2 regions of the Lysinibacillus sp. NPDC093688 genome follow, and region 2 is predicted to be linked to the other one. Evidence: riboswitches for the same ligand, from Rfam matches in the RefSeq annotation. Region 2 holds a riboswitch; the other holds the start of a gene.

Region 1 (10,423 bases), on a different contig from region 2:
AAATTTTCATAATAGCTACTTGAAGGGAAGGTATTTATCTTTTCCCTAATCCCAAATATAATAAGAAATATTGAACAAAGTATTTCATATATAAAATATGTATGTTTTCAGGCGGATTTTTTCGTGGTGATAATAGCTCCATTCCTCTAATATGAGGGTAGATGGAGGAGTTCGATATGAATTTACATGAAGTACAACGATTTTTAGAACTTTATCAAGTAGAACAAAACGAGTCGAAAACATGGCTAGAAAATAAATTACAGCATATTAAAACTGCTGGAGAATATATACCGACAACGGAAGAATTAATTTTTGGTGCACGAGTGGCCTGGCGTAATAGTAATAAGTGTATTGGTCGTTTGTTTTGGCAATCGCTGCATGTTGTAGATGCCCGTGATCTTTCAAATGAAGAGGATATCTTCAACGCTTTGCTTAAACATATTCAATATGCAACAAATGATGGGAAAATTCGTCCAACAATAACGGTTTTTGCACCAGGGAGAGTTCGCATATGGAATCATCAGCTAATCCGCTATGCTGGCTATGAAACGGAATCTGGAATTGTTGGTGATCCGCATTCCGTAGAGTTTACAAAAGTATGTGAATCACTTGGCTGGCAAGGTGAGAGAACAGCATTTGATGTGCTTCCTCTTGTTGTACAGGTGGATGGTAGAGAGCCACAAGTGTTTAAAATCCCTGACGAATATGTATTAGAAGTACCGATTCGTCATCCAGAATCTTCTCAAGTCGAGAAGTTAGGATTAAAATGGTATGCAGTGCCGATTATTTCGAGCATGCGCTTCCAACTGGCAGGCATCGACTTTGAGGCAGCTCCATTCAATGGTTGGTATATGGGTACAGAAATCGGGGCACGTAATTTAGCAGATCATGAGCGTTATAATATGCTGCCCGCTATAGCAGAAATTTTCAACCTTGATACAAGCAAACAGGCTTCTCTATGGCGTGATCGAGCATTAGTTGAGCTGAATATGGCCGTTCTACATTCCTTTAAAGAAGATGGTGTGAGCATTGTAGATCATCATACAGCTGCACAGCAATTTAAATTGTTTGAGGAAACAGAAGCAGCAGCAAATCGTGAGGTCACAGGCAATTGGACATGGTTGATTCCACCGCTTTCACCAGCTACAACTCATATTTACCATAAGCCTTATGTTAATGTTTACAATACACCGAACTATTTTTATCAGAAACCATTCTACTAATAGAGAAAGGCAGCTCATTTTAACTTATTTTAGCGGGTGTCCAAACACTCGCTGAAATAAGATTATGAGCTGCCTTTTTAATTCACATATTCGTTTTTAGAAGCCCTAAATGAACATAAGAAGAGTATCAATACTACGACAACAAATAACCAACCAGTGGTACTCCAATCACCGAATAAATCATGTAAATAACCAAATAAGATTGGACCAATTGCGGCTAATAAATAGCCTAGTGATTGTGCAAACCCTGATAAATCAGCTGCCTCAAAAGCGGTACGGGTACGTAATGTAAAGAACATCATCGCTAATGAGAATGAGGCTCCACCGGCTAAGCCTAGTAGCACCATCCACAGTATAGCGAGGCTTGTCCATTCCATTACTAGTCCGATAAAGCCAATTAAGTAAAATGCCGTAAACATTAATACGAGAGGTCGTTGAGATGTCATTTTACTAGCGATAATAGGCACAGCTAAAGCCATTGGGACTTGTGAAAATTGCATGATGGAAAACATCCATCCTGCACGATCTGCAGCTAATCCTTGTGCTATATATATTTCTGGAATCCAAGCCGCGGTTGTATAGAATAATAATGACTGAAATCCCATAGCTCCCGCTACTGCCCAAGTAACAGGTGATTTCCATAAAGGTGTACGTTCTTTCGTAGTTCTAACATTAGGCTCAGGCTTATTAAATTTCAACTGTGGAATCCAAATTAAAATGGTTAACGCCACAAGAACAAGAGCGACTGCCAGTGCACCTTGCCAGCCAATTGATGAATGAGCAACAGGATAGCTAATGCCAGCACCGAGACCAGCTGTCAAATTCATCGACATTGTGAAAAAGGCCATAAGTAAACCTACGTGATAGGGAAACTTCAATTTAAGTAATCCTGGAATAAGTACGTTACCGAATGAAATGGCTATACCAATTAGTGCAGTACCAAATACGAGCAAACTAGTTGTGCCGAGGGAGCGTAGTACAATCCCTAGCCCTAAAAGAATAGTTGATAAAAATAATGTTAATTCTAGCCCGAATTTACGTGCGACAATTGGTGCGAAAGGTGAGATGATTGCAAATGCTAGCAATGGGATTGTTGTTAGAAAGCCTGCTAGTACATAGGATATGCCGAGGTCTTCACGGATAAAGGAAATAATAGGTCCAACAACTGTTAGCGGCATCCGTAATGTCGAGGCAATACAAATTACGCCGATAACTAGTAATAAGGTTGTACCTTTCCAGTTAATTTTCCTGCTAGGATAAGTATCGGTATGTTCATGAGTAGTCAAATAAATCCCCCCTGTTAGAACAATTATGATTGAACCACTATACCACTTTATCACAATAATAAAAATAGTGGAAAATTCACAAAATATAGAATATTTCTTGAGTTATTGAAATGTCATAGGTCGTATGTTAAAATAAAACACATCATAAATTTAATAATATGCCTCATGTTTATATTGAGGTAGAGGTCGCGGTATTTAAGAGTATGCTAATGGAAATGACAAGCATTTGAGATATTAGTTGAAAGGAAATACTGCCGAAGTGTGAGGGGACTTGAAAACCTCATGCTGGGGCTGTCTCCGAAAGGAACAGAACTGTCACGTTTGAACAACGTGTTGAGCTATCATTTTGAAAGAACAGAGGATTTATTTAGCCATCACTGCCGTTCATGTGATGGCATTTTTTTGCCTCTTAAAGGAAGGATGCTATATTGTGAGTGAGATAAAAGTCAATCAGCTTGGCCATAAAGCGCCAAAGCTGAAAAAAGAATTAAAAAGCCGTCATATTACAATGATTTCATTAGGCGGTACAATCGGTACAGGATTGTTTTTAGCTAGTGGTGGTGCCATTGCACAAGCAGGCCCTGGTGGTGCACTTCTTGCTTATGCATTAATCGGTATCATGGTGTATTTTTTAATGACGAGCTTAGGCGAAATGGCAGCCTATATGCCATCATCGGGTTCGTTTAGTACGTATGCTACAAAATTTGTGGATCCAGCTCTAGGCTTTGCACTTGGTTGGAACTATTGGTACAACTGGGCAATTACAATTGCGGCAGAAATTTCTGCTGTATCATTAATTATGAAATATTGGTTCCCAGATAGCTCATCAGCACTTTGGACTGTTTTATTTATTGCTGTCGTTTTATCGTTCAATCTATTATCGGTAAAAAGCTATGGTGAAAGTGAATATTGGTTTGCCATGATAAAGGTTGTAACTGTAATCATTTTTATTATCATCAGTTTCTTAATGATTTTTGGTATTTTAGGAGGAAACGCTCCGGTAGGCTTTACGAATTTCTTTATCAGTGATGGACCATTCCATGGTGGATTCCTTGCTACATTTGGTATTTTCTTAGCTGCGGGATTCTCGTTCCAAGGGACAGAGCTACTTGGAATAACAGCAGGTGAAACAGATGATCCTGGTAAAAATATTCCGAAAGCTGTTAAGTCTGTTTTCTGGCGAATTCTTTTATTCTATATTTTAGCGATTGGTGCAATTGGGCTGCTGATTCCATTTACAGACGCACGTTTGCTATCTGAAGATATCGCTGTTTCACCATTTACACTGGTGTTCGACCGTTTAGGAATTGCCTTTGCTGCATCATTGATGAATGCTATCATTCTAACGGCAATGCTGTCAGCGGGGAATTCAGGGCTGTACGCATCTTCTCGTATGCTTTGGCAATTAGCGATAGATGGACATGCACCGAAATTTTTCGCTAAACTAAGCCGTCGAGGTATTCCGATTTACGCATTAATGGCGACTTTAGCTGTAGGCTCCCTAGCATTTTTAGCTTCATTCTTTGGTGATGGTGTGGTCTACATGTGGCTTCTAAATGCCTCTGGGATGTCTGGCTTTATTGCCTGGCTAGGAATTGCATTTAGCCATTACCGTTTCCGTCGAGCGTTCGAGGTACAGGGCTTAGATCCGAAATTGTTGCCGTATAGAGCAAGGCTATTCCCATTCGGCCCGCTATTTGCCTTTACGGTTTGTATGATTGTTGTTATTGGACAAAACTACAATGCCTTTACGGGGGATACAGTAGATTGGTACGGAGTCCTTGTCTCGTATATCGGTATTCCACTGTTCTTGCTGTTATGGCTTGGCTATAAAATCAAGCATAAAACAAAGATGCTTCCACTCGAGCAATGTGATTTAAAAGTCGATAATGAATAATAAAACTGTCCTGTGAGTCATAAAAAATGACTTGCAGGGCAGTTTTTTTAGTTGAAAAATGAATTTGTAACACCAAACTTACAATCTTGTCAGAGAAAATACTGCCAGTGAACATCTTTTAAGCTCCAAAACCCCGTATCCCCATAATAGCAATCACTGATCCGTAGATTACAAGAATGAGCAAAATGATGAGCAAACCTAAATATGTGTAATACCTGCTTGTTTTGATCTAATTCCGGATATCCCCAAATAAATACTCACTATCCAGAGTAGAGCACCCGAATAAAAGTAAATCCTGAAAATGCCATTTTCACGGTTCTTTCTAAATTAATTTTAAGTTATTAAGAAGAATATATCAGTCCATCCCTTAATGTTACAAATTTGGTTTTTTGGGTCTTCAGATAAGACTACTGGAAAAAAAGGGACTTAGTTTTTGCAAATCGATCCTCACTTTTGGTGCACAATCTTAATATGGTAAACTGTTATAGAAATGAATAATCACCAAATTTTGGGGATGACATTTGTCGAATCGTATACCATGTATATAAGTTGATTGGAGTGGAGGCAGGGCGACTCCTTGGGGATCAGCAATAGAGGAACGAAGGCTAAAAGCATCACATCCTGTGATAACGCCTTCGTGACCAACATCGGTGCTGCTGCCGCTACGTTTGCACTACGCTTTCGCGCAGAAAACATCTGTTGGCCCGAGACCCTGGAGCGAGCCCAGCGAGTGAAGCGGGAGGGGAACGAAGGCTAAAAGCATCACGTCCTGTGATAAAGCCTTCGTGACCAACATCCTGTTGCCCCGACGCCCCCAGGAAAGCGCCCAGCCGGAACGGAAATCAACCCTCGTTGTGGTAATGATCCATATAAATGGAAAGTCATATATAGACACTTTATGTTGGAAAGAGGTGCATGAACATGCAAAAGCATATTTTACTAGTAGAAGATGACGAAGCCATTCGTGAAATGGTGGAAAGCTATTTAACAATGGAGGGGTTCCTTGTCACCACTGCAGTAAATGGAGAAGAAGCCTTACACTATTGTTTAAACAATCCTTTTGATTTAGTGATCTTGGATATTATGATACCGAAGCTGAATGGATTAGAAGTTTTAAAGATTATACGAGAGCAAGTATCGCTTCCAATTATCATTATGTCAGCCAAGGATAGTGATGTTGATAAAGCGTTAGGTTTAGGATTAGGGGCAGATGATTATATTGCCAAGCCGTTTTCGATGCTGGAATTTTCGGCACGTGTTAAAGCCGCGATTAGAAGAGCTACAAAATACTCCAGTCAAGTAGAGGATAAGAAAGATCTAGTAGAGATAGACAACTTATCGATAGACCTTGTTAATTTTTCAGTTGATAAGAATGGACAAAATGTAAAGCTCACGTCAAAGGAATTTGCCATTTTAACGTTATTCGTGACAAATCGTAATCGCGTTTTTACAAAGCAGCAAATTTATCAATTGATTTGGAATGATGCTTACTATGGGGATGAAAATATTATTAATGTACATATAAGAAGATTACGTGAAAAAATTGAAGACGATCCGTCCAATCCTAAGTATATTAAAACACTTTGGGGAATTGGCTATAAATTTGAAGGGTAAACTCCATGATTATATTTCTATTACTGATTATTGTATTACTCGTAGGAATTATTATTTTTCAGGTGAGAGCAAAAAAACAACAAGACACTACTATTCAATACATGCATCAAAAACTGCAAGCAATCATTGATGAACAATCGAGCGAAAAGATTTTAGTATCGACAGCTAATCAAGAATTACAGCAGTTACTAATCGCGATGAATGCATTGTTAGACCACAATCAAAAAGTGCAAGCAACACATCGGAAAATGGAAGGCTCCATGAAAAAGATGTTGGCCAATATTTCACATGATCTTAAAACACCTTTAACGGTTGTGCTAGGTTATACGGAAATGCTGCAGCTTAAACAATCACTTAGTGACGAGGAGCGGCAACGGTTACTCACTGGCGTTCATTCGAAAACATTGGAAGTATTAAAAATAATCCATACATTTTTTGATCTGGCAAAATTGGAAGCTGGAGATACAGATTATCCAATGACGAAAATTAATGTAAGTGAAATTTGCCGGAAAAACATTTTATCATTTTACGATATGATCACGTCGATGGGATTAGAGATTGATATAGCAATACCAGAGATGTCCATGTATGCACTCGGCAATGAAGAAGCGTTAGATAGGGTTCTGAATAATTTATTGTCAAATGCAATTGCCTATGGGGCGGCAGGAAACATCATTGGGCTTACAGTAAGAAATGATGATGCTAATATTTTTATCGATGTATGGGATCGTGGTAAAGGGATTGACGAATATCATATTGATAATGTTTTTGAAAGAATGTATACGCTTGAGGATTCTAGAAATAAATCCTTCCAAGGTAGTGGTCTTGGCTTAACGATTACAAAGCGTCTTGTAGAATTAATGGAGGGCTCCATCCAACTTTCCAGTATCCAATATGAGAAGACTATTTTTACAGTTTCTTTAAAACGAATGACATACTGAGCAGTCATGCTTGTAGAGCATTTGAATGGCTTTACAAGCTTTTCTTATGCACTTAAGAAATTTGTAAGAATCAAGTAATAAATTAGAGAGTTTCATTTTTTATAATAAGGATAGCTAAATTTAAGGGAGAGATCTACATGACATATATTGTGAAAACAAATCAGCTTACGAAAGTATATGAGGGGAAAGAAGTCGTTTCTGCTGTTACTATGCATGTGAAAAAAGGAGAGATCTACGGTTTTTTAGGTCCTAATGGTGCCGGTAAAACGACAGTCATGAAAATGCTAACAAACCTTACGAAGCCAACGAGTGGAGATATTGAAATCTTTGGTGAGAAATTAAATGATCGCTCATACGAAGTGCTGAAAAGGATGGGGACAATTATTGAATATCCGATTTTTTATGAAGATTTAACAGCACTGGAAACTTTAGAATTACATTGCGAATATATGGGCTATTATGACAAGAAAGAGATTACGCATGTTCTAGATTTAGTAAAACTAACAAATACGGAGAATAAGCGTGTTAAAGACTTTTCTCTTGGGATGAAACAACGATTGGGTATTGCACGTGCAATTATTACGAAGCCGGAATTACTTATTTTAGACGAACCTATTAATGGTTTAGATCCGGTTGGCATTAAAGAACTACGAGAGCTATTCAAGATGCTTTGTAAAGAGTATGGAATTACAATTATAATCTCTAGCCACATTTTGGGTGAAATTGAACAATTGGCAGATACAGTCGGAGTTATTAAGGGTGGAAGGTTAATTAAGGAAGTATCAATGGACGCTGTCAATCGCAGTCAAGCAGATCATATTGAAATGATTGTTAGTGATGGGAAAAAGGCTGCCTTTATTTTAGAAAGTAAATTAAATATTACTAATTTCAAACTAATGGATGACAATTGTATTCGAATTTATGAATCGACAGCTTCACAAAAGGTGCTAACTAAAACATTAATTGAGCATGATATTGAAATTGAGGGCATTAGCAAAAAAACAAGCTCATTAGAGGATTATTTCTTGAAGCTAATCAATGGAGGTGTCGCTAGTGCTTAATTTAATGCGGCTAGAAATGAAAAAATATCATATTGGTTTATATATAAAACGAGCTGTTTTCGCAAATTTTGTGATATTAGCTATTATATTTATGCTTTTATTTATCACTAAAATAGAAGGGGATCAAGATTTTAGAACTTATCAGAGGGCATTTGGCCTTATAGATTCAGGTGTAAGAGCAGTATTTATTATTTTTGCTAGTGTGTTAATCGCCAAGTTTATTATCGGAGAATTTAAATATAAAACGATCACTGTAGCATTTATGTACCCGATCAATAGAAAAAAACTAATTGCTTCAAAGCTAGCCATTGTTTTTCTTTTTACCTTTAGTGCAATTATTTTATCGACTATTTTTGTCACAGCGATTTTTTGTGCTGTTAGCGAGGTTTTCCAATTGCTTCCGGATACAGTAACGCTCTCATTCATAATACAACGAATTCCCGTTGTGATTATGAATGCAATTTCAGCATCATGCATCGCATTAATACCGTTGTATTTTGGTATGAGAAAATACTCCATTCCGGCAACGATTGTATCATCGATATTAATTGTATCGGTCGTATCATCAAATTCGGGTAATTTCACCTTGTATGATATTATTTTCATACCTATCACTTTAGCTATTATCGGTATAAGCGTGGCCTACTTATCATTTCGAAACATTGAGCAGATAGATATTTAGGGATAAGAAAATAGCGCTTTAAAACTTAGGCTGTTTTCGTAAACTTTGTTGTTTTGGTTAAATAGTGTTATTCAACAATCGGGCCAGATTGTTGAGGTGCTATATGTAAAGTGAACTTACCAAAAATTATTCTTATGGAGGTTGTAGAATGAGAAATGGTGTTATCTTAATGACCATAATTTCGGGGCTACTTTTCTGTTTTATAATGATTGCAGTTTCGCTAACTCCCCTTCCGGATCCTGGTGGATTCAATTCTTTAGGTATGTGGCTGAATATTATAATGTTTCTTGTCTTTTATATTCTGTCTTTAATTTTGTATTGGGTAGGAGTTAAAGGAATGAAATATGTTATGGCAGTTTTTTGCGGAGTAGGGTTACTTATATCACTTTCAATAATTGTACTGGCATTTGTAATGGGAACGGTTACTTATAATGTTTCTGATTTTCTATATGTGATCGTTCTTTGCGTTATGTCACTAATTGCCAATATCGTTTGGTATATTGTTGCATTTAAAAAGTAGCAGATTTATAACGTTCTGTTTTATAAGGATGCAATGTATTAAACAATCGGGCGCGATTGTTGTATAGCCCAACTTTTCTTTATAGCAACAATCTTTGAGAAAACAGCCAAAACTTAAATGCCAGACACAAAACCAAAGTTAAAGGTTTTGTGTCTGGCATTTTTTTTAACCAAATATTGTTTGCCATAATAAATAAAGATTTAAAGCAACGACAATGACCACGACAATCCATCCTAATATAGTTGTAATACGACGATTGACTAGGCTTCCCATGACATCACGCTTACTTGTAAACATTACAAGTGGTACAAGAGCAAATGCGATACCAAAGGATAAAATAACCTGACTTAGGACAAGCGCATAAGTCGCATTCACACCAGATGCAATGATAACCAAAGGTGGTAACATTGTAATAGCTCGACGTAAATAAAGCGGTATTTTCTTTCTAATAAAGCCCTGCATCACAACGTCACCTGCAAGTGTACCAACTGAAGAACTAGCAAGACCTGCAATGAGAAGGCCAAGACCAAAGGATACAGCCGCCATCGGACCAAGCGCCTCTTTTAATCCGTTATAAGCGATATCTAAATCTTCAACTACTACGCCTTGTGTATGGAATACTGCCGCAGCAATAACAAGCATACTCATATTGATGGCACCAGCAATAATCATCGCGATGATGATATCAATAAACTCAAAACGGAAAATCCGTTTCTTTTCTTCATCATTTCGGCCAACGATACGATTTTGGGTTAATGAAGAATGCAAGTAAATAGCATGTGGCATGACAGTTGCCCCTAAAATACCTGTTGCAAGTAAAATAGAATCTACACCCTCAAAGCGCGGTGAAAACATGCCCATTGTTACTTCGCCCCAATTTGGTTGTGCTAAAAATGTTTGGAATGCAAATGCTAATACGACAATAAGCACCATGCCAGAAATACCTGCTTCAAACGCTCTAAAGCCTCTGCGCTGTAATTCTAAAATAGCAAATGAACCGACCGCTGTTATCAGCGCTGCAGGCAGCATTGGAATATTGAACAACAAGTACAGCCCTAATGCCGCACCAATAAATTCTGCAAGATCTGTTGCAATAATGACCAATTCAGCTTGAATCCATAAAAAGATAGAAGTCTTTTTAGAAAAATGTTCACGTGCTACTTCGGGTAAATTTTTGCCAGTTGCAATGCCAAGCTTTG
Region 2 (13,214 bases):
CGCATTTGTTCAGTTTAGGAGGTATGGAAATGGAAAATGATAATCAGAAATTAAAAAGAACGATGACTTCACGGCATATTACGATGATGGCTTTAGGTGGTGCCATTGGTGCAGGTCTATTTAAAGGAAGTAGTGCAGCTATTGATATGGCAGGGCCATCAGTACTTATTGCGTACTTAATTGGTGGGATTATTCTGCTATTTGTTATGCAAGGTTTAGCAGAAATGGCAGTCCGTAATAGCGAAGCCAGAACATTTAGAGATTTAGTGCAAGCCGTTTTAGGAAAGTATCCAGCATATTTCCTGGATTGGATCTATTGGAAAATGTGGGTGTTAAATATTGCTGCAGAATCTATTGTTGCGGCCATTTTTATTCAATATTGGTTGCCAGATTATCCGATTTGGATACTTGCATTATCTGTTTCGGTGTTAGTGACAGCTATAAATTTATTATCGGTGAAAGTTTTTGCTGAAACTGAATATTGGCTGGCGTTAATAAAAATTACTGTAATTGTGGTGTTCATCATAGCCGGATTAATTTTATTGCTTGTTACTTTTGGTAATCATACAGCTGTTGGTTTTTCTAATTTAACGGAACATGGTGGTTTCTTCCCGAACGGATCAACGGGATTGATTGCGGCAATGCTTGTAGTTATTTACTCTTATGGTGGCACTGAAATTATTGGTATTACATTAGCTGAAACGAAAAATCCTGAAAAAGTAGTGCCAAAAGCAGTACGCAGTACATTAGTACGTATTGTAACTTTTTATTTGATTCCTTTCTTTATTATCGTTAGCTTGATTCCTTGGAATGAAGTAAACGGGGTGCCAGAAAGTCCATTTGTGATGGTCTTTAAAATGATTGGGATTCCTGGTGCTGACCATATTATGAACGCTGTTGTTATACTCGCGATTATTTCATCAATGAACTCGGGACTTTATGGTTCATCGCGAGTTCTGTATACACAAGCTGTAGACGGGCGTGTTCCTAAAATCTTTGCACATTTATCAAAAAGGAAAGTTCCGGTATATGCCATATTAATGTGTACCTTAGCTTTATATATAGCTGTAATATTTTCTTTATTTGCGGGTAGCAAAACATTTGAGTTCCTAATGGGTTCACTTGGATATACCGTGTTATTTATTTGGCTAATTATTGCGATTGCCCATCTGAAATCGCGTAAAAAACAGCCGAAAAAAACAAGTACCTATGCGGTAAAATGGTTTCCTTACACAACTTGGATAGCTATTATTGCGTTAAGTGCAATTCTAATTGGTATTATTTTCACAACGTCTATTATCGTAACAGGTATTACATTAGCTATTTATCTCTTTATTACGTTAGCCTATGTCTTTAAAGGTCGTTTTCAAGAAAATTAGGCTACACAAAAAATGAACTTAATGCCTTATTCGACCTAAATTTTCATAAATTATGCATACTAGGCAGATTGTTCGCTCAAGAGAATTTATCCATGCTATACTACAAACATAGTAAGTTTAAGGAGGATTTCAAATGGCAATTGTACATGCAACAGATGCAACTTTCCAAGACGATATTAAAGAAGGTTTAGTACTAGTAGACTTTTGGGCTGCTTGGTGCGGACCTTGTAAAATGATTGGACCAGTTCTTGAAGAAATGGATGCTGCAGGTAGTGCGGCTAAAATTGTAAAAGTAGATGTAGATAACAACCAAGGTACTGCAGCGCAATACCAAATTATGTCTATCCCATCATTGCTATTATTCAAAGACGGTGAATTAGTAGATAAAACAGTTGGTTTCCAACCAAAAGAAGCGTTAGAAGCGTTTATCGCAAAACATGCTTAATTTGTAAGAAAAGAAGAGTCGAGCCATCAATAGATGTGCTCGGCTTTTTTTCGTTATATAATAAAGAGATAAGTATCATAATGCATGTAGAGAACGAACGTTAGTTTGAACAAAAAAGGGGGGCAGGTAGGCAATGAATGATTTAATTAAACGAAAGCTTGAAATTTTACCAGATCAGCCTGGCTGCTATTTGATGAAAGATCGACAAGGAACCATTATTTATGTCGGGAAAGCAAAAGTGCTGAAAAATCGAGTACGCTCGTATTTTACTGGTACGCATGAAGGAAAAACACAGAGACTTGTAAGCGAAATAGAAGATTTTGAGTACATTGTGACATCCTCCAATATTGAAGCATTAATTTTAGAGCTTAATCTTATAAAACTACATGACCCGAAATACAATATTATGCTGACGGATGATAAAACGTATCCGTATTTAAAAATTACAAATGAAAAACACCCACGACTTATTACAACACGAAAAGTGAAAAAGGATAAGGCAAAATATTTTGGTCCATATCCAAATGCGTATGCAGCAAGTGAGACGAAAAAGCTGCTAGATCGTTTATATCCTCTTCGAAAATGTGTACAACTTCCTTCAAAGGTTTGTTTGTATTATCACATGGGACAATGTCTAGCTCCTTGTGTAAAAGAGATTGATGTTGTCACTTACAACGAGATGATTGAGGATATGACAAAATTTTTAAATGGTGGGGTTGAGGAAGTCAAAAAGGAGCTAGAGGTAAAAATGCTAGCGGCCGCAGAAAGTTTAGAGTTTGAGCGTGCAAAGGAATTTCGCGATCAAATTGCACATATCGATACAGTCATGCAAAAGCAAAAAATCGTATCAAGTGATACAACTAACCGCGATGTATTTGGCTATGCAGTTGAGAAGGGCTGGATGTGTGTGCAAGTTTTCTTTGTCCGTCAAGGTAAGCTCATTGAGCGAGACGTCTCTATTTTCCCGATTTATCAAGAGGCAGAAGAGGAATTTTTAACGTTCGTTGGGCGATTTTACGAAAAGCTAGAGCACATTAAGCCAAAGGAGATTTTTATCCCACAATCCATTGATGCAGATATTTTAACGGAATTATTAGAAGTTAAGGTACTAACACCAAAACGTGGGCAAAAAAAAGAGCTTGTTGAATTAGCGATCAAAAATGCTGAAATAGCTGTAGCAGCGAAATTCCAGCTTATTGAGCGTCAAGAAGAACGCACAATAGGAGCATGTGAGGCGCTCGGTGAAGCTATGGGTATTTCTACGCCTTTGCGGATTGAAGCTTTTGATAATAGTCATATGCATGGAACAGATGCTGTATCTGCAATGGTAGTATTTATCGATGGAAAACCTACAAAGAAGGAGTATCGAAAATACAAAACACGCACTGCTGCCAAGCACGATGATTATGGGGCAATGCAGGAAGTAATCCGTCGTCGTTACACACGAGTATTAAAGGAAGGTCTACCTTTACCAGATTTAGTACTAATTGATGGCGGGAAGGGGCAAATGGAAGTTGCAAGAGAAGTATTAGAGGATGAGCTCGGCCTTGTCATTCCAATTGCCGGATTAGCAAAAGATGAAAAGCATAATACGTCACAGCTTCTATTTGGTGATCCACCTGAAGTAATTGCATTAAAGCGCACAAGTGATGGCTTCTATTTACTGCAACGAATTCAGGACGAAGTACACCGCTTTGCTATTACCTTCTTACGACAGCAGCACGAGAAGCATGCTATACAATCTGTCCTCGATCATATAGAGGGCGTTGGTCCAAAGAGAAAACAGCAATTACTTAAGCATTTTGGCTCTGTCAAAAAAATTCGTGAGGCAAGTGTACAGGCGTTAGAAGAAGCCGGGATGCCTGCTAGTCTAGCTAGCAATATTTATACTTATTTTCAACAGGATACATTGTCAAAGGATTAGACATATGCTAAGGTTGTATATAATATTGCTCTTCAATATAGCAATGTTATATACGGTTCATTAGCTTATTATAAGTTGATTGCGATGAGCCATAACTAGAAATTTTTCCGCTAAGGTTCAATTAAATACATTCACTATTTAGTGATGATAGAGGTGCAAGGTTCAAGAGTAATACATTCGAGGATGAACAAGTCCGGCGAAAATGTATGAAAGGGGAGCTTGCCGAAGTGAAGCATCGTTGTTTCCGATGCTGCACTGGTTTTACATTTAAGAGATGTAAGACTGTCGATTCTATACGTTTCGGAGAGCTATCACACATGCGCAAGTTACTTTTATTGTACATGTTATAGGCAGCTTTCACGTTACGTGAGAGCTGCCTTTTTAGCTTTCTTTCAAGGCAATTACTACTATGTAAGAGGTGATGCCAACCGTATTAGTTCAAGCCCTATAACTTAAGGTCACTTTGAAATTGCAACGTTATTTTTGTATGAGGCCCAAAAGTATAGCTACTTTATAATCAGCAAAATGATTAAATACGAAGGAGAATGATAAGGATGGCGAGAATTGTGATGAAATTTGGTGGTGCTACATTAACATCAACAGAGCACATTCAAGATGTTGCGAAAAAGGTGATTGCAGAAAAGGAAAAAGGTTTTGAGATTGTCGTTGTCACTACGGCAATGAGGGGGATGGCTAAAGAATTAGCAAAGATGGCTCGTGATCTATCAGACAATGCGTCTAAGCGTGAACTAGACGCACTATTGTCAACAAACTCACAACTAACAAGTGCATTAGTGGCGATTGCATTACAGGAAGAAGGATATGAAGCGGTGTCATTAACAGGCTGGCAGGTAGGTATTCAAACCGATGCCATGTATGGCAATGCACGTATTGATGAGATAGACGCTAGTAGAATAGAAGCACATTTTATGCAGGGGAAAATCGTCATCGTTGCAGGGGAACAGGGTATCGACAATTCACGGAATATTACGACGCTTGGTAAAGGTGGGGCGGAAACGACGGCGATAGCAATTGCTGCAGCATTAGAGGCGGAGCGCGTAGATATTTACACGAATGTGGATGGCGTCTATACAGCTGATCCAAGTCAGATTGCTGGGGCACAAAAGCTAAAAGAAATTTCCTATGATGAAATGCTGGAACTATCAAACTTAGGCTCACAAATTTTACACCCACGGGCTGTAGAAATAGCAAAAAAATTTCAAATCCCAGTTACCATTCGGTCAAGCGAAAAAGATACAGTAGGTACTTTATTGAAGGAGGAAGTTGAAATGGAGAAAAATTTAGTTGTACGTGGTGTTGCCTATGAGTCAGACGTTATTCGCCTAACGGTAGGGTATGATGCTTATTCTAATGCTTCGTTAGCAGATATGTTCGCAATACTTGCAGAAAATCGCATAAACGTCGATATCATCGTACAAGCAATAATTGATGGCTTAAAGCCGACTGTATCATTTACCATTTTAAAAGAGGAGTTCGCCGATGCATTACGTGTCCTAGAAGATAGCAAATTATCACTAGGGTTTAGTTTTGCTGATTTTGAAATCGGTTTAGCGAAAGTCTCCATTATTGGCTCAGGAATGGCATCTAATCCAGGAGTGGCTGCCCGTATGTTTGATCGTCTACGTCGAGAAGGTATCCCCGTGAAAATGGTAAGTACTTCTGAAATAAAAGTGTCTGTCGTTGTGCCTCAGGACGAAATGATTCGTGCAGCGAATGCATTACATGACGAATTTAATTTAGAACAAGCGCTTTACATATAATATTGAAGAGGATGTGTCCGTAAAAGGCACATCTTTTTTGTTTACAGTAATTTATTACTTTTTATCCAATTCTATTGTTATATAATAAAATGTGACATGTTTTACCAAGTGGAAGGTGGGGGTTAAATGGTATTGTTTGGTTTGTTTCAAAAGCCAGTGGATGAAGGCGTTGAGAGAAACAACGATTTAGAAATACAAATATTAAAAAAGCGCATTCTGGAATTGGAACTTGAGCAGGAAAGCATTGATGTGAAAAATGCGATTTTGGACTTTGTACTAGCGCATATGGAGTTAATTAATTTTCAAACGGCTTTAAAGGTTCAACATGTTTCAACGGGTGTAGGGGATCTTTCAGCCATGAGTGAAGAAATGTCGTTAAATACTGAAGAGATGCTTGCGGTTGAGCAAAATGTTAATGCAAACATTCAAGAAATCAAACAGCATTCATTACTCCTTGTAGAGGAAATGGAATCGTCCATTACAAAAGGTGAAATGGTTCAGGAGTTGTTATCTAAAGGAGCTCATTCAACAGAGCAGCTGTATAATGAAATGACTAAAATGGATGATATCGGTAAAAGTGTAACCGGGATTGCTGATCAAACACAACTACTCTCCTTAAATGCCTCTATTGAAGCCGCACGTGCTGGTGAGCATGGCAAAGGATTTAATGTTGTCGCGATGGAGGTAGGGAAGCTAGCCAACAGCTCGAAAGGTTCATTGCAAGAAATGACGAAGATTCGATCAGTCATTGATAAGAAATTACATAATACAATCACAAATATCAAACAAGTCGAACATTATTTAACTGACTTTTTAAGTATCATGAAGAACAATATTGCTAATTTGACTGTAACAAGTAAAAATATTGAAGAAGCAGCACATGGAATTCATCAAATAACAGCCGCATCAGAAGAAAATGTAATAGCTGTAGGTCGTTTAGCGGAAACAACGACGGAATTATCACATACTAGTGACTTCTCGGATATAATACAAAATCAAGTATCTGAAATGTTAAAAGCTATTGCACCTACAATCCGTAAACCCCAAGAGCAAACGGTAGTTAGCCAATTGGCAGCAAGGTTAATGGATCATGCTAGCTTTTTACGAAATGCAATTCAAAAGGCTGGCCATAAAGAAACTATAAAAACGCATCATCAATGTAAGTTTGGGGAATGGTATTATTGCCATTTCGAGGAATATCGGAATTTACCAGAATATCGTCATATAGAACAACCCCATAAATTAGTACATACGGCCGCACAAAAATTAGTGAATGAACTGTCAATCAAAAACTTAGAGGAAATGATACAATACTCACTTAATATTTTAGAAGCGTTTATTTCGTTAATAGATGTACTGTTAAAAGAAAGACATGCCCAACTATAAATAGAAAAAGGATTGTCATCCGTAAATTTGGAATGACAATCCTTTTCGTTTTATTCTGAAGGAACGGTGTTCATGATTCGTTCCTTGACGTCCCACTTTACTGTAAATGTAACGTTCTGTTGCTTTTCGCGTTTTTCATCATAGCATTCTGTTAAATAACCTTTTGCTTGCTGGATTTGTTCAGCTATAAATCCTGCTTCAAGTCTAAAGCTACGAAGACCGATTTGTAATAGATCTGGATCATTTGTCAACTGGAATGTCCGTCCATCCTTCGATTCTTTGACAAGCTCTAAATTACCCCAACAGGCATCTGCGAAAAATGCGATAAGTTCATCTTGACTTTTACATGGGAACTTCCGAGCTAGATCTTTTCCTGCCCAGTAAAGTACATCTCCTTCATGTTTACCGAGAATAGAAGATAAAATATAATCGCGAATTATCTCATAGCCAAATGCTGAGATTGTAGGAGATGAAGTGTTTAACATTAAAATCCTTCTTTCTTAGAATTTTCTTATAATTTGACACTGATAAAGTAAAGGCAGATTTTTCGAGAAAAAACGATGCATCATGTACTAGATTCTTACTTTAATAAGGAAAGTGAAAAACTCTTAGTTGCCTTGACGCTCGTAGCTCTTGAGAGTACAATAAACATGTCATAATATTGTACCATGATGAAATACACAGTCAATGAAGTATCAGTTACAAAATGATGACTTCTTTTGTTGTGATATTTTAAGTACTAAGGGGGGTAACAGTCTTGTCGAAAGATCGAGAGTTTTTATGGCGTCGCTTACATTCTCTACTTGGGATCATTCCAGTAGGTTTGTTTTTAACGATGCACCTGTTAATTAACTTTACAGCAACAGGCGGAGCAGAAAGTTACAACGCAGCTACCGCAAATATGGAAAAGATTCCATTCCTTATCCTAGTTGAATGGATTGTCATCTATATTCCATTAATGTTCCACGCATTCTATGGTGTCTTCATTGCATTCACTGCTACACCAAATACAGGACGTTTCAGCACATACCGTAACTGGATGTACTCATTACAACGTTTCACTGGTGTATTCTTAGTGATTTTCATTGCATGGCATATTTTCCAAACTCGTATTCAAAAAGCGCTTGGTACAGAAGTTGATTACGACATGATGGCAGATATCGTTTCTAATCCATTTATGCTTGGATTCTACATTGTTGGTATTATATCAGCGACTTTCCACTTATCTAACGGTTTATGGGCATTCCTAGTAAGCTGGGGTATTGTACAATCTCCTCAGTCTCAAAAGATTGCTACTTATGTAACAAACATTATTTTCGTAATTCTAAGTGTAGTTGGTGTGGCTGCTATTTTAGCTTTCGTTTAATTTAATAGAAGCTACTATAGAGTACATGCAATCATTGCAATTTTTTAAGAGGAGTGAGAAATAATCATGGCGAAAAGCAAAATAATTGTTGTCGGCGGCGGTCTAGCTGGTCTGATGGCAACGATTAAAGCAGCTGAAGTTGGTACTGAAGTTGATTTATTCTCATTAGTTCCTGTAAAACGCTCACACTCTGTATGTGCGCAGGGCGGAATTAATGGTGCGGTAAATACAAAAGGTGAAGGGGATTCTCCTTGGATCCACTTTGATGATACAGTTTATGGTGGGGACTTCTTAGCGAACCAACCACCTGTTAAGGGTATGTGTGATGCAGCCCCTGGTATTATTCACTTAATGGACCGTATGGGTGTAATGTTCAACCGTACACCAGAAGGTCTTCTTGACTTCCGTCGTTTCGGTGGTACTTTAATGCACCGTACAGCCTTCTCTGGTGCAACAACTGGTCAGCAATTACTATACGCACTAGACGAGCAAGTTCGCTCTCACGAAGTAGCTGGTTTAGTGAACAAATATGAGCACTGGGAATTCCTTGGTGCAGTAGTCGATCCTGACGGCGTTTGTCGTGGTATCGTAGCGCAAGATATGCGTACAGAAGAAATCAAATCATTCCGTGCAGACGCTGTTATTATGGCGACTGGTGGCCCTGGTATTATCTTCGGTAAAACAACAAACTCTGTAATTAATACAGGTTCTGCTGCTTCTATCGTTTACCAACAAGGTGCCTCATACGCGAATGGTGAGTTCATCCAAATTCACCCAACAGCGATTCCTGGAGATGACAAAAACCGTCTAATGTCAGAATCAGCTCGTGGTGAAGGTGGCCGTATTTGGACTTATAAAGACGGTAAACCTTGGTACTTCCTAGAAGAAAAATATCCTGCATATGGTAACTTAGTACCGCGTGATATTGCAACACGTGAAATTTTCGACGTTTGTGTAAACCAAAAACTTGGTATCAACGGCGAAAACATGGTATACCTAGATCTTTCTCATAAAGATCCACATGAATTAGACGTTAAACTAGGTGGTATCATCGAGATCTACGAAAAATTCGTAGGGGATGACCCACGTAAATTACCAATGAAAATCTTCCCAGCAGTTCACTACTCAATGGGTGGATTATGGGTTGACTACAACCAAATGACTGAAATTGCTGGTCTATTTGCAGCAGGTGAATGTGATTATTCTCAACATGGTGCAAACCGTCTTGGTGCGAACTCATTATTATCTGCTATCTATGGCGGTATGGTTGCTGGACCAAACGCAGTAGATTACGTTAAACATCTTAAAAAGCATGCTGAAGATCTTCCACAAGAGATTTTCGATGCTCGCGTTAAAGAAGAACAAGCTAAGTGGGATGCTGTCATGAAAATGGATGGCACAGAAAACGCTTACTTGCTTCATAAAGAGCTTGGTGAAATGATGACAGCTACTATGACAGTAGTACGTTACAACGACCAACTTGAAGATACATTGAACAAACTTGATGAATTCCAAAAACGTTGGGAAAACATTAACATCAACGATACACAAAAATGGAGTAACCAAGGTGCTCACTTTACGCGTCAGTTGAAAAATATGATTTACCTAGCGAAAGTAATGACAAAAGGTGCATTATTACGTAACGAATCTCGTGGTGCACACTATAAACCAGATTTCCCGAACCGTGATGATGAGCAGTTCTTAAAAACTACAATGGCGAAATTTGACCCAACTACTGGTGATCCAATCATCACGTACCAAGAAGTCGACGTTTCATTAATTCCACCACGTAAACGTGATTACTCTGCGAAAGGAGACTAAGAATTATGAATATCGCAGCTAATACTGGAAGAATGGTCAAAGTTGAAATTTTACGTCAAGATACACAAGGTGGCAATGGCTACTGGCAGAAATTCGATATTCCTTACCGCCATGGTATGAACGTCATTTCTGTATTAATGGAAATTCAAAAGAATCCAGTTTTGTCAAATGGTGAAAAAACAACACCAGTTGCATGGGATATGAACTGTCTTGAAGAAGTTTGTGGTGCATGTTCAATGGTTATCAATGGCCGCCCACGTCAATCTTGTTCAACACTTGTTGACCAATTGACTGAGCCAATTAAACTTGAGCCTATGAAAACTTTCCCAGTTATTCGTGACTTACAAGTTGACCGTGAACGTATGTTCAACGCACTTAAAAAAGTTAAAGCATGGGTTCCAATCGATGGTACTTATGATTTAGGTGAAGGTCCACGTATGCCAGAAGGTAAACGTCAATGGGCTTATGAATTATCTAAATGTATGACTTGTGGTGTATGTATGGAAGCATGTCCAAACGTGTCTGAAAAAGCTTCATTCATCGGACCAGCACCATTATCACAAGTACGTCTATTCAACACTCACCCAACTGGTGCAATGATTAAAGACGAACGTTTAAATGCGATCATGGGTGATGGAGGCCTTGCAAACTGCGGTAACTCACAAAACTGTGTAGCTGCTTGTCCAAAAGGTATTCCTTTAACAACATCTATCGCATCATTAAACCGTGCAACTACAGTGCAAATGTTCCGTAACTTCTTCGGTTCTGACCACTACGTTGACTAATAGTACAAGCTTTACCCAAACTCCCTTACACTTAATGTGTGAGGGAGTTTTTTTCTATGTAAAGTTCAACAAATTAAGAGTCATATTTAATAAAGATTAATAAACTAGAAGTAATATGGTACTTCAGGCGTGTTGATTGGGGAAATATAGGTTTATTGATAAAAGGATTTTTTTGCTGATATTTTGCTAATATATGCCCATTTTAACTGATTGTAGCGTAGGGCTACTTGACTCCCGCGGGAAAGCGAGACAGACGAGACCCTGCACGAAGCGTAGCGGAGGAAGTGGCTCGACGCTCGCCCGCAGGAAAGCGAGTAGCCCGTAGCGGAAATCAGAGCCTTTTAATAAATTATGATGGATAAAAATGGTTAGTCAAAACACCTGATCGTACTTTTTAGAATGAGATTAGTTGACCTGAATGAAAAAAGGGAAATTGTAAATAAATTGAGTGAAATATTGAATTTTCTGTGAAAATATATTGTTTTCTTTTATAATGAATATATATTCATTTGTGACTTGCTAATTCCATCTGTTGTTTCGGGAATAAGCGATGAAAATTAGGGGGATGGCTAAGATGAAAGCAAATTATATCGGAGATTTTCAGGAATGGACAAAGGATTTTGCATTTTTTATTGAGGTTCGTGTACGTTTTTCAGAAACAGATATGTACGGTCATATGAACAATACAGTTAGCTTTACATATTTTGAACAGGCACGAATTGATTATTTCCGTCATTTAGGTGTTCTCATGCCATCAGCAATTGATGGAAATGTAGAAGCGATTCCGATAGTAGCTGACTTACAGTGTGATTACGTGAAGCAAGTTTTCTTTGATGATGTGCTAAGAATTTATACGAAGATAGCGACAGTAGGGAACTCATCGATGGATATTCATTACTTAGCGAAAAATCAGCATGAAGAGGTTTGCTTTACGGGTCGTGGGACGGTAGTGCAAATGGACCCTCAAACAGGGAAGAGTGTACCTCTATCTGAAGAAGTAAAAGTTCAGTTAGCAAGTTTGGTGTTCATATAGTATTGGAAACGGATTGTGAAGTGGAGGCTGGGCAACTTCTTGGGGGTTAGCGATAGAGGAACGAAGGGCTAAAACCATCACATCCTGTGATAACGCCTTCGTGACCAACATCGGTGCTGTTGTTGCTGCCGCTTCGCTTTCGCACAGTCCAAAACCTGTTGCTGCCGCTTCGCTTTCGCACAGTCCAAAACCTGTTGCTGTCGCTGCGCTTTCGCACAGTCCAAAACCTGTTGCTGTCGCTTCGCTTTCGCACAGTCCAAAACCTGTTGCTGTCGCTGCGCTTTCGCACAAACAAAACCCTCTGCTGCCGCTACGTTAGCACTACGCTTTCGCGCAAAAGACATCTGTTGGCCGGAGACGCTGGATTGAGCAAATAGGGGAACGAATCAAGTCCTGTAATCACGCCTCATGTTGTTGTTGTCGATACGCTATCGCACACAAAACATCTGCTGCTGTCGATACGCTTTCGCGCAGAAAACATTTGTTGGCGCAAGCAGCATCGGACACACCCAGTCGAAACGAAAATCAACCACGCGTTATGGTGATGAGCCACTTTTACATAAAATGCATTAATTTATGGAAGCAATTTCCGATTTTTTTTAGAAAACACGAGATATTCATGAAAATAGCCGTCACCGCTCCTCATTTCTTAACATAAGTTACAATACGTGCGGGGGAGGAGGGTGTAACTGAATATGACTGGCTCTCATCATCGTTCTCTTTTAACTAACCGAGAACGTGAAATATTTGCGCTTTTATTAGCTGAAAAAACAACGAGGGATATTGCAGAGCAACTTGGTATTAGTGAAAAAACAGTGCGAAATCACATTTCCAATACAATTCAAAAGTTAGGTGTAACGAATCGATCTCAGGCGTTAATTGAGCTGTTACGCTTAGAAGAATTTAAATTAGACTAAATGGACACTTGCTATTTCAGAAAAAAAACGACAAAATAGAACTATTCAACGTATTTTTAGGAGTGAAATAGTTATATGTCGGATGAAGTAACCAAACACTCACCTGAAACCGTTGCAACGGTTGAAAAGGAATTACGCTATATAGCGGCGATTGTGAAGCAAAAAGGAAGAGAGATTGTTTCACAATATGCGATTACGCCGCCACAATTTGTTGCATTACAGTGGTTAGAAGAGCTTGGAGATATTACAATTGGCGACCTGTCAAATCGATTATACTTAGCTTTTAGTACAACAACAGATTTAGTGGACCGAATGGAGAAAAATGAATTAGTTAAGCGAGTGCGTGACGAAAATGATCGTCGTGTCGTTGTTGTTCA

What was found. Region 2 has a riboswitch for lysine ahead of ACQKN2_RS07720 (aspartate kinase). Riboswitches for the same ligand answer to the same signal wherever they lie in the genome.
Region 1: linked by a shared signal. The riboswitch ahead of ACQKN2_RS11905 (amino acid permease) and the one ahead of ACQKN2_RS07720 (aspartate kinase) in region 2 are both predicted to bind lysine.

What each region holds. Positions count from the first base shown of each region.
Region 1 is NZ_JBNNUX010000012.1:108,245-118,667, reverse strand. Features, by position in the region: gene ACQKN2_RS11915 (nitric oxide synthase oxygenase) at 177-1,223, shown strand; gene ACQKN2_RS11910 (CynX/NimT family MFS transporter) at 1,301-2,509, opposite strand; lysine riboswitch at 2,682-2,858, shown strand; gene ACQKN2_RS11905 (amino acid permease) at 2,940-4,406, shown strand; gene ACQKN2_RS11900 (response regulator transcription factor) at 5,328-6,020, shown strand; gene ACQKN2_RS11895 (sensor histidine kinase) at 6,026-6,961, shown strand; gene ACQKN2_RS11890 (ABC transporter ATP-binding protein) at 7,099-8,022, shown strand; gene ACQKN2_RS11885 (ABC transporter permease) at 8,015-8,704, shown strand; gene ACQKN2_RS11880 (DUF5391 family protein) at 8,853-9,224, shown strand; gene ACQKN2_RS11875 (Nramp family divalent metal transporter) at 9,390-10,423, opposite strand, start outside.
Region 2 is NZ_JBNNUX010000006.1:155,222-168,435, reverse strand. Features, by position in the region: gene ACQKN2_RS07735 (amino acid permease) at 30-1,379, shown strand; gene trxA (thioredoxin) at 1,513-1,824, shown strand; gene uvrC (excinuclease ABC subunit UvrC) at 1,958-3,748, shown strand; lysine riboswitch at 3,889-4,067, shown strand; gene ACQKN2_RS07720 (aspartate kinase) at 4,303-5,529, shown strand; gene ACQKN2_RS07715 (methyl-accepting chemotaxis protein) at 5,656-6,915, shown strand; gene ACQKN2_RS07710 (YslB family protein) at 6,966-7,400, opposite strand; gene ACQKN2_RS07705 (succinate dehydrogenase cytochrome b558 subunit) at 7,673-8,281, shown strand; gene sdhA (succinate dehydrogenase flavoprotein subunit) at 8,348-10,102, shown strand; gene sdhB (succinate dehydrogenase iron-sulfur subunit) at 10,108-10,887, shown strand; gene ACQKN2_RS07690 (acyl-CoA thioesterase) at 11,462-11,920, shown strand; gene ACQKN2_RS07685 (hypothetical protein) at 11,897-12,211, opposite strand; gene ACQKN2_RS07680 (helix-turn-helix domain-containing protein) at 12,616-12,837, shown strand; gene ACQKN2_RS07675 (MarR family winged helix-turn-helix transcriptional regulator) at 12,913-13,214, shown strand, end outside.